DNA from 3 places in the Pseudomonas sp. NPDC079367 genome. Region 2 is predicted to be linked to each of the others. Evidence: riboswitches for the same ligand, from Rfam matches in the RefSeq annotation. Region 2 holds a riboswitch; each other region holds the start of a gene.
The links. Region 2 has a riboswitch for cobalamin ahead of cobW (cobalamin biosynthesis protein CobW). Riboswitches for the same ligand answer to the same signal wherever they lie in the genome.
Positions count from the first base shown of each region.

Region 1: another riboswitch for cobalamin. It lies ahead of ACIGDJ_RS06550 (ABC transporter substrate-binding protein); the one in region 2 lies ahead of cobW (cobalamin biosynthesis protein CobW).
Region 3: another riboswitch for cobalamin. It lies ahead of cobO (cob(I)yrinic acid a,c-diamide adenosyltransferase); the one in region 2 lies ahead of cobW (cobalamin biosynthesis protein CobW).

Region 1 is NZ_JBITTW010000003.1:81,355-84,623, forward strand. Features, by position in the region: gene ACIGDJ_RS06545 (FecCD family ABC transporter permease) at 1-500, opposite strand, end outside; gene ACIGDJ_RS06550 (ABC transporter substrate-binding protein) at 497-1,510, opposite strand; cobalamin riboswitch at 1,650-1,844, opposite strand; gene ACIGDJ_RS06555 (ParD-like family protein) at 1,983-2,210, shown strand; gene map (type I methionyl aminopeptidase) at 2,207-2,998, shown strand; gene ACIGDJ_RS06565 (ABC transporter ATP-binding protein) at 3,130-3,269, opposite strand, start outside.
Region 2 is NZ_JBITTW010000001.1:504,231-507,499, forward strand. Features, by position in the region: gene cobN (cobaltochelatase subunit CobN) at 1-461, opposite strand, end outside; gene cobW (cobalamin biosynthesis protein CobW) at 465-1,535, opposite strand; cobalamin riboswitch at 1,634-1,846, opposite strand; cobalamin riboswitch at 2,587-2,806, shown strand; gene ACIGDJ_RS02125 (CbtB domain-containing protein) at 2,929-3,126, shown strand; gene ACIGDJ_RS02130 (CbtA family protein) at 3,138-3,269, shown strand, end outside.
Region 3 is NZ_JBITTW010000040.1:33,769-37,037, reverse strand. Features, by position in the region: gene ACIGDJ_RS23450 (sorbosone dehydrogenase family protein) at 1-408, opposite strand, end outside; gene ACIGDJ_RS23445 (hypothetical protein) at 475-1,059, opposite strand; cobalamin riboswitch at 1,222-1,452, shown strand; gene cobO (cob(I)yrinic acid a,c-diamide adenosyltransferase) at 1,534-2,145, shown strand; gene ACIGDJ_RS23435 (cobyrinate a,c-diamide synthase) at 2,142-3,269, shown strand, end outside.

The DNA of each region.
Region 1 (3,269 bases), on a different contig from region 2:
AGGGCGTTGAACAACTGCGACCCGGCGATGCCGGCCAGGATGATCTGCCCGGTGCCGCTGGCCGAGCCGCTGACCCGTGCCAACAGGATCACCAGCACGAATGCCGTCACCGCACCGGCAAAGGCACCGACCGACAATGAAATAGCCCCGGCGCCGACGCCAAGCAGGGCGACCATCACCGCGCCGGTCGAGGCGCCAGCGGAAATTCCCAGCAAATACGGATCGGCCAACGGATTGCGCAGCAACGACTGCAGGATCACCCCGCACGTGGCCAGGCCGGCACCGCAGGCCGCCGCGACCAAAGCGCGAGTCAGGCGATAATTCCAGACGATGCCTTCGTCGATCGGGTCGAGCACATGACCGGCGCCCCACAGTTTGTTGGCCAGCACCTGCAACACCACGCTTGGCTCGATCGAGGTCTCGCCAATGGCCACGCCGCCGATCAGCGCGACCGACAGCGTCAACAGGACCAGCAGCGACCGAATCAGGTGTCTGCTCATTGCGACAGGTCGTAGCCGTTGATGGCGCTGGCCAATTGTTCGAGGCCGTCGAAGGTGCGCAGGCTGGCCTGCATGGCCATGGCGTCGAGGACGATAATGCGGTTGTGCTTGACCGCGTCCATGTTGCGCGTCACCGGATCACGGCGCAGGAAGGCGAGTTTTTTCTGATAGTCGTCCGCCGGGAAACGTCGACGATCCATGCGCGCGATGACCAGAAACGTCGGGTTGGCCTTGGCGATGGTTTCCCAGCCAACGGTCGGCCATTCTTCATCCGACTCGACGACGTTGCGCACGCCGAGGGTGCTGAGCATGAAATCGGGAACGCCTTTGTGCCCGGCCACGAACGGCTCGATGTCCATCTCGGCGCTGGAGAACCACACCAGGGCGCTGACGTCTTTGCGCTGCTGTTTTTTCGCGGTGGCGATCGACCGCGCGAGGCTGGCCTTGAGCTGTTCATTGAGCTGTTCGCCACGCGCCTGCACATCGAAAATCGCCGCCAGTTGACTCACGCCTTTGTAGATGCTGTCGATGCGGAACGGCGCCAGCCGCGTGCCGTCGGAGCCGACGAGGTTGTCCTTGGCTTCGCAATCGGAGGGCAGCAGGTAGGTGGGAATCTTCAATTCATGGAACTGCTCGCGAGTGCCGACCGCGCCTTGCGGGCCGACCATCCATTCCAGCTCGACGGCAACCAGCTCCGGGCGTTTGGCGATCACCGCTTCGAAACTCGGCTCGTTGTCGGCGAGGCGCTCGATCCTGTCGTTCTGCGCTTTGTAGGTGCCCAGCACGTCGTTGAACCACAGTGAGGTGCCGACGACCTTGTCGCCCAGACCCAAGGCGTAGAGCATTTCGGTGCCGGCCTGGCCGATGGTCACTGTGCGAGTGGGTGCGTGTTGAAAGGTCAGGCTGCTGCCGCAGTTTTCGACGGTCAGCGGATACGCAGTCGGTGCCGCTTGAACCAGGGTGCAAAGGCTCAGACAGGTCAGCAGGGTGGCAACGCGGGTCAGCAGCATGGGGCAGTCTCCAGGGGAACCGTACGGGAGCGGGCGGGTACGGTTTGGAAACACACCTCGGGCGCGGTCGTGGAAACAGCGCAAGGCCGGCATTGTGAAAACACACACGGCACGATGTCCTTCCCGGACACCCCGCCGGTTAGTCAGTCACTGTGCCGGCAGGTCTCCTGACTGATGCGTCATCGCCGTGCTCCGGCCTTCCCGGGAATGACCCAGTGGCAGTCGAGGAGCAGGCTCGGCACCTACAGTTGCGGGGGCAGTTCCGATTGATGCTGTGCAAGCATTTCGGATTCCCTGTTAATTCCGTGTGGAAACCGGCGCGGGCATGGTAGTCGATCAGGGCGCTCAAGGGGAGCCGAATCTGCCTTCGGCAGCTCCTACAGGGGGCGCGTGCTTTCATTCCGGGTATTTGCAATCCTGGGCGAAGCTTGGCTAGTATACGATCCATATACATTTCGTATCGGAAACAGATATGGGCATCGTAAAAATTTCAGAGGACATGCACGAAAATCTGCGCATCTCCAGCAACGCCCTCAGCCGCTCGATCAACGCGCAGGCCGAGCACTGGATGCGCATCGGCATGCTCGCCGAGCTGCACCCCAACCTCGACCACAGCGCCATTTGCCGCCTGCTGATCCGCGCCGAACAGAACGGCGGCCTGGATTTGCAACAACTGACTCAGGAAGCCGTCAGCGCATGAGAAACCAGATCAAAATCAACACGCCTGCCGACATTGAAAAATCCCGCGCCGCCGGCAAACTCGCCGCCGAAGTGCTGGCGATGCTGGTGCCGCATGTGAAGGCCGGGGTGAGCACCGATGAGCTGGATCGGCTGTGCAACGACTACATCGTCAATGTGCAGAAAGCCGTGCCTGCCAACGTCGGTTATCACGGCTTTCCGAAAACCGTCTGTGCGTCGGTCAATGACGTGGTGTGCCACGGGATTCCGTCGGGCACCCCATTGAAGGACGGCGACATCGTCAACCTCGATATCGCCGTGATCAAGGATGGCTGGTTCGGTGATACCAGCCGTATGTACGTCGTCGGTGAGGCGACTCCTGAAGCGCAGCACCTGATCAAGACCACCTACGAAGCCATGTGTGCGGGCATTCGCGCAGTGAAACCGGGCGCAACGCTGGGCGATATCGGTCATGCGATCCAGAGCCTGGCGGAGGCGGAGGGCTTCAGCGTCGTGCGTGAATACTGCGGCCACGGCATCGGCAAGGTTTATCACGATGAACCGCAGATCCTGCATTACGGCTTTCCCAATCAGGGGCTCAAGCTCGAGGCCGGGATGATTTTTACCGTGGAGCCGATGCTCAATGCCGGCAAGCGCCATGTGAAGAACATGCCGGATGGCTGGACCGTGCTGACCAAGGATGGCTCGTTGTCGGCGCAGTGGGAGCATATGGTCGCGGTGACCGAGACCGGGTTTGAAGTGCTGACGGCTTGGCCGGATGAGGTCGAAGGCTTTATCCCGATTGTCTGAGCACCACAAAACCTTGTGGGAGCGGGCTTGCTCGCGAATGCGGTGGGTCATTCAACCTTGATGGTGACTGACACGACCTATTCGCGAGCAAGCCCGATCCCACAGTTGAAACGCAATTTCATGTAGAAGCTTCAGTGGGCACCGGCAGCCTTGTTCAAGTCGCTTTCGGCCCACTCGGTATAAACGCAAGCATCCGCCGTCGCCCAGCGCACCCGCACCGGATCGCCGGCCTTGAGCGGCATGCCCGCCGCCGACAGTGCTTTGACCGTCA
Region 2 (3,269 bases):
CGGAAGAAATCCAGCGCATTGCCCATGCCACCCTGACGCAGGAACTGCCAGAGTCGATCGCGTGACTGAGCGCTGACCGTGCTCAAGTCGCTGAGCTCCGGGTCCGGACGGTCATCGCCCGGTACCAGAATCAGTTGCACGCCGCGTTCGGACAGTTCGATCAGCCGCTCGACGCCGTAGCGCCAATAGGCGATGCCGCCGTGCAGCGAGATGAGAATGACCTTGGCGTGTCGCAGCACTTCGTCCACGTACAAATCGACCGACGCATGATTCTGCACCTGCATCGGGTTGGCCAGACGCAAGCTCGGATAATCATCCGGCAGCTGCTGCGCCGCCTCGGCAAGCAGCGCCAGGCTGGAATCGCCGCTGCACAGGATCACCAGCTCGGCGGGGGTTTGTCCGAGGTCGGCAATGTTGTCATCCGAGACGAATCCGCCGGGCTGAGTCCTGAGCAGGTGCATGGCTTAAACGCTGAGCGCGGCGCGCAATTGCGCTTCGAGTTGCACGGCATCCAGTGCCTGACCAATCAGCACCAGACGCGTGACGCGCGCTTCTTCAGCGCCCCACTGACGGTCGAAATGCTTGTCGAAACGCGTGCCTACACCCTGAATCAACAAGCGCATCGGTTTGTTCGGGATGGCGGCGAAACCTTTGACACGGAGAATGCCGTGCTGCACCACCAATTGCGTCAGTGCGTCGAGCAGCAGGCTTTCGTCGGCTTGCGGCAGTTCGATGGAGATCGAGTCGAAGGCGTCGTGATCGTGGTCGTCATGATCGTCATCACCGTCATGATGGTGATCATGGTGGCTGTGGCGGCTATCGATGTGTTCTTCGGAGCCAGCGCCGAGGCCAATCAAGACGTCGAGCGGCAAACGACCGTTGCTGGCTTCGATGATTTTTACCGCTGGCGGCAGCTCTTCGGCGACCTCAGCGCGTACGCGAGCCAAGTCTTGCGGGCTGGTCTGGTCGGCCTTGTTGAGGATCACCAGATCGGCGCTCGCCAGTTGATCGGCGAACAGCTCGTGCAGCGGCGATTCATGGTCGAGGTTCGGATCGAGCTTGCGCTGGGCATCGACCTGATCCGGGAACGCGGCGAACGTGCCGGCGGCGACGGCCGGGCTGTCGACCACAGTGATCACCGCATCGACGGTGCAGGCGCTGCGAATTTCCGGCCACTGGAACGCTTGCACCAATGGCTTGGGCAGGGCCAGGCCCGAGGTTTCGATGAGAATGTGATCGAGGTCACCGCGACGGGCTACCAGTTCGCGCATCACCGGGAAGAATTCTTCCTGCACCGTGCAGCACAGGCAGCCGTTGGCCAATTCGTATACGCGGCCGCTGGCCTCTTCTTCGGTGCAGCCGATGGTGCATTGCTTGAGGATTTCACCGTCGATGCCCAACTCGCCGAACTCGTTGACGATCACCGCGATGCGCCGGCCCTGAGCGTTGTCGAGCATGTGCCGTAGCAGCGTGGTTTTGCCCGAACCGAGAAAACCGGTGACGATGGTGACGGGGAGTTTGGCCAGTGTTTTCATCGGTATGCCCTTTGGCAAGCGGCGGGCATACGGGACGAGAACCGGCAGCGCGTGTGCACGCCGGAAGCATTCGCCACCGGATCACCCCGCCCGGTTGTAGTGAGAATCTGTGACGAGGCAGGTCTCCTGGCTGACGGTGTCCAGGCGCTGGGCCTGGCATTCGCTGCGCCTTCCCGCTGGCTCATTGGCTGAGCTGGCAGTGGCGTGGCAACGAACCTCACCGTTCACAGTTGCGGGGGCAGCCGCGGCTTTGACCGCGTTCCCTTCTTAGCTTCGGCGAGTGCCGAAGAACCTCGAAAGCGCAAGGCTACGCATGGGTCCGTCGTGGGTCAATGGTCGGTGAGTCTGAAACTGGGGGTATATCCGTTGCTACGGGTGCAGCGGCGTGCGGTTTCGCTCCAGCGACTCCCTTTTCCAGATGTACGACTGCGTCGTACGGTAGCTGTGATCACACACCCGGAGCGATCCCATAACGAAGCCTGCCGAAGGGGCAAAAGATCAAAAGCAAAAGCCAGATCAAAAGATCGCAGCCTTCGGCAGCTCCTACAGTCGGATCGCGTGCTGCAAGACCAGGTCGGCTGTCAGGCCGCCTTCGCGAGCGGGCTCGCTCCCACAAAAAGCAAAAAGCAAGGCAGCGCAGCTGCCCGCGGCGAAGCCGCCCCACTCAACAATGAGCGCAAGCTCGAGTGCTCTTGATCTTGATCCACCGGCGACGTCGGAAGGCTGAGCGGAGGGATTGATCCGGGCGTGGGAGCGCAGCGACCGTACGACGCAGTCGTACACAGCGAGTGTAGGTGCAGCGAAGCAAACCGGAGCCGCTGCGCCCGGATCAGTCCCGCAGCGAAGGAACCCGAGCCTGCGAGGGCCGAACGTAGGAGCAAGCCTTTTTGGGTACTTTTTCGGCGTTTGGGAAAAGTGCCTCGCCGTAAGGGCGAAACCGTAATCAGCAACACCCGCAGCAACGGATATACACACAAAAACATCAGAAAATGCCCCCACCGCAGCACCGAAAACTCCCCGGAAATTGACTAAAAACCCAAACCCATGTTCTCCTGCACACCTTGTTACGGGTGCCCTTCACAGGGTGAAACGGGAAACCGGTGAATCATGTGCTTTACTCAAAGCCATGTCAGTCCGGTGCTGCCCCCGCAACGGTAAGCGAGCGAAGCGTCAAATCCACTGTGCCCTGGCATGGGAAGGTGACGCTTGCAGGTCGGTGACAAACCAACCCCTCGTGAGCCCGGAGACCGGCCCGCAACACCCAGCGCGCGCAAGCGCCGCTGACCACCAACAAACCCGCGGTGGGCGGGCGCTGTTCGAAATCCCTGCGTGCCCGACTCGCAGGGATTTTCCTGCGCTCTATTCACCCGCTGACATTTCAGAGGGAAGCGCTATGTCGATCATCAGCAATACCGTCAGCCACACTGACCACATCTCCAGCACCACCACTCTCGGCCAACGCGTGGCCGCCGCCCTCTTCGCCTCGATCCTCGGCGCCAGTCTGGTCTGGTTCGCCGGTTTCTCGCACATCGAAGCAGTGCACAACGCTGCCCACGATACCCGCCACAGCGCTGCGTTCCCTTGCCACTGAGACCTGCCGACATGATCAAGCGTATCGCGCAAACGGCGGGGTTCACCGGCTTGCTGGCCGCCCTGCTGCTGACGTTGCTGCAGAGTTTCTGGGTATCACCACTGATTCTGCAGGCCGAAACCTTCGAGAAATCCGAACCGGTC
Region 3 (3,269 bases), on a different contig from region 2:
GGCATCACGCAACAGGGTGATGCGGTTCGGGCTCGGCACGCCAGCGCCGGCCTTGCCCATGACTTTTTTCATCACCCAGCCGCGAATGCCTTTGCTGTCATCGGGCTTGGGCGGCGCGTTGGTTTCCGCCACCAGCACATCGCCGTTGGGCAGCACGTAGAGCCAGCGCGGGTGATCGAGGCCTTCGGCAAATGCGGCGACCTGGGTGCCGGCCACAGCAGTCGGTTTTGCACCCTCCGACCAGCCCACTGCGGGGGCGATGTTCACTGTCGGGATCAGCGTCTTGTTCGGTTCGGGCAGCTTCGGTGACGGGCCGGTGCCGTCGGAGACTTGCAGGCTGGAGGTTTCACCGCAGGCGGCGAGCCCGCCAGCGACGGCGATGATAAGAGCGAGTTGGGCCTTGCGCATTGCTGATCTTCCCTATGAATGCATTCCTAATCATAGAGGAGGGCGCAGGCCCGATGGTTCAACTGCTCAACCGCGGGCTTCTTTGAGCAATACGGCGATGCCGGGGTGATAGTTGCCTGCGTCGTTGTGCAATTTGCGATAGGCATAGGGGAAATACCAGGCCACCGCGCAGGTGTGCTCTTTTTGCAGGTCGTCGACCATGTCCTGCAGTTCTTCGGGGCTGGCGCTGTGCTGGGCTTTTTGCGGGGCAACGAACAGGCAGCCGAGCTTGAGATCACTGGCGTAGCTGATGCGCTTGGCATCAACGGTGATGTCGAGCAGGGCCTGGGTCAGGTTGAGGTTGTTGACCCGTGGCCAGCGTTGCGTGGCCTGAATGAACGCGCGATCTTCGGCGCCGGCTATAAGCAGGTCAGCGCGTGCGTTACGCTCGCCTTCTTCGTTCTGTTTGCGCGTGGCCGTGTCGCTCAGGGTCACCATTTCGGCCAGCCATGCTGCTGCCGAGAGCAAACCGAGGTTGGCTTTTTCGTCGTGCCAGTACGGCGTGTCGTTGTCGCCGCGCACGCTGTTGTAGCGATCGATACAGTCAAACCAGCGTTCCAGCACCGGGCGCAGAAATTCCAGGCGCGGGTTGCTGATGATCATGCCTTGCATCGTCGTCATCCTTATTATTGTGATGGGCTTTTCGAGAAAAGCATGGCTCTTTGATATCATTTGTCACAGTCTGGCACAAGATTGCCGCTGCACAATTGATCAGCGGCGGTTATTCGCTCGCAAAGCGCCTCTTCAATTGACGCTCCACCCCCAACCCTCTAACCTTCGCCGCTTGTTTCAGGTGCTCTGTGGCCCCGCGTCGACAGAGTGAAACAGGGAAGCCGGTGAGGATGGTCTTCAAGCGAAGCCACGACGATCCCGGCGCTGCCCCCGCAACGGTAAATGAGTGAAAACTGCGCCTTGAGCCACTGCCTCGAAAGAAGCGGGAAGGCGCGCAGCCCGGCGAAACGCCGCTCATGAGCCCGGAGACCGGCCTGATCCATCTCAGCGGCATCACGGTGGGCGATGCCAGGCTTCTTGCCGTCTATTCTTGTGCCTGCCCGCCGTTATCCAGCCTCAACGGAGAGCTCCCCAATGAACGATTCCCCCGAGCGCGACGAACGCCATCTGGCGCGCATGCAGCGCAAGAAAGCCGTGATCGACGAACGCATCGCCAATTCGCCCGACGAATGTGGCTTGGTACTGGTGCTGACCGGCAATGGCAAAGGCAAGAGCAGCTCGGCGTTCGGCATGCTCGCCCGCGCCATGGGCCACGGCATGCAATGCGGTGTGGTGCAGTTCATCAAGGGCCGCAACAGCACCGGCGAAGAATTGTTCTTCCGCCGCTTCCCCGAGCAGGTGCGTTTCCACGTCATGGGCGAAGGCTTCACCTGGGAAACCCAGGATCGTCAGCGCGACATCGCCGCTGCGACCGCGGCTTGGGAAGTCTCCCGCGAATTGTTGCGCGACCCGGCGATCGGTCTGGTGGTGCTCGATGAGTTGAACATCGCGCTCAAGCATGGCTACCTCGATCTGGATCAGGTGCTCAGTGATCTGCAGGCACGTCCGCCGATGCAGCATGTGGTCGTCACCGGTCGCGGCGCCAAGCCGGAAATGATCGAGATGGGCGACACGGTCACCGAGATGGGCATGCTCAAACACGCCTTCCAGGCCGGCATCAAAGCGCAGAAAGGCGTCGAACTTTGAAGCAACCACGTCACTGCCCGGCGGTGCTGATCGCCGCGCCGGCCTCCGGTCAGGGCAAGACCACCGTCACCGCCGCGCTCGCTCGTTTGCATCGCAACCAGGGACGCAAGGTCCGCGTGTTCAAATGCGGCCCGGACTTTCTCGACCCGATGATCCTCGAGCGCGCCAGCGGTGCGCCGGTATATCAATTGGACATGTGGATGGTCGGCGAGCAGGAAAGTCGCCGGTTGTTGTGGGAAGCTGCGGCCGAGGCGGACCTGATTCTGATCGAGGGCGTGATGGGCTTGTTCGACGGCACGCCGTCCAGCGCTGACCTGGCGCGTCATTTCGGTGTGCCGGTGCTCGGGGTGATCGACGGCACTGCGATGGCGCAGACCTTCGGCGCCTTGGCGCTGGGCCTGGCGAAGTATCAGCCGGACTTGCCGTTCGCTGGCGTGCTGGCCAACCGCGTCGGCACCTTGCGCCACGCGCAATTGCTCGAAGGCAGCCTCACCGAAGGACTGCGCTGGTACGGCGCGCTGTCTCGCGAGACTGGCATCGAGTTGCCGAGCCGCCACCTCGGCCTGGTCCAGGCCGGCGAATTGAATGACCTTGATGTACGCCTCGATGCGGCCGCCGATGCGCTGGCCAGCAGCTGCCAGGTCGCGCTGCCACCGGCCGTGGAATTCGCTGCGCCTGACGTCATCGCCGCCGAGCCTCTATTAAGAGGTGTGCGCATCGCCGTGGCTCGTGATGAAGCGTTTGCCTTTACCTATGGCGCGAGCCTCGATCTGCTGCGGGCGATGGGCGCCGAGCTGCATTTCTTCTCGCCAATCCGCGACACGCAATTGCCCGACGCAGACAGCCTCTATCTGCCGGGCGGTTATCCGGAGCTGCATCACGTCGCGCTGGCGCAAAACACCTCGATGCTTGCAGCGATCCGCGCGCACCATGCGGCGGGCAAGCCGTTGCTCGCCGAATGTGGCGGAATGCTTTATCTGCTCGATTCGTTGACTGATGTCGAAGGCACCCGTGCTGAACTGGTTGGTTTGCTCAAGGGCGATGCGGTGATGCAGAAGCGTCTTGCGGCGCTGGCGTTGCAGGCGGTCGAGTTGCCGGAAGGTTCTTTGCGAGGGCATACGTAT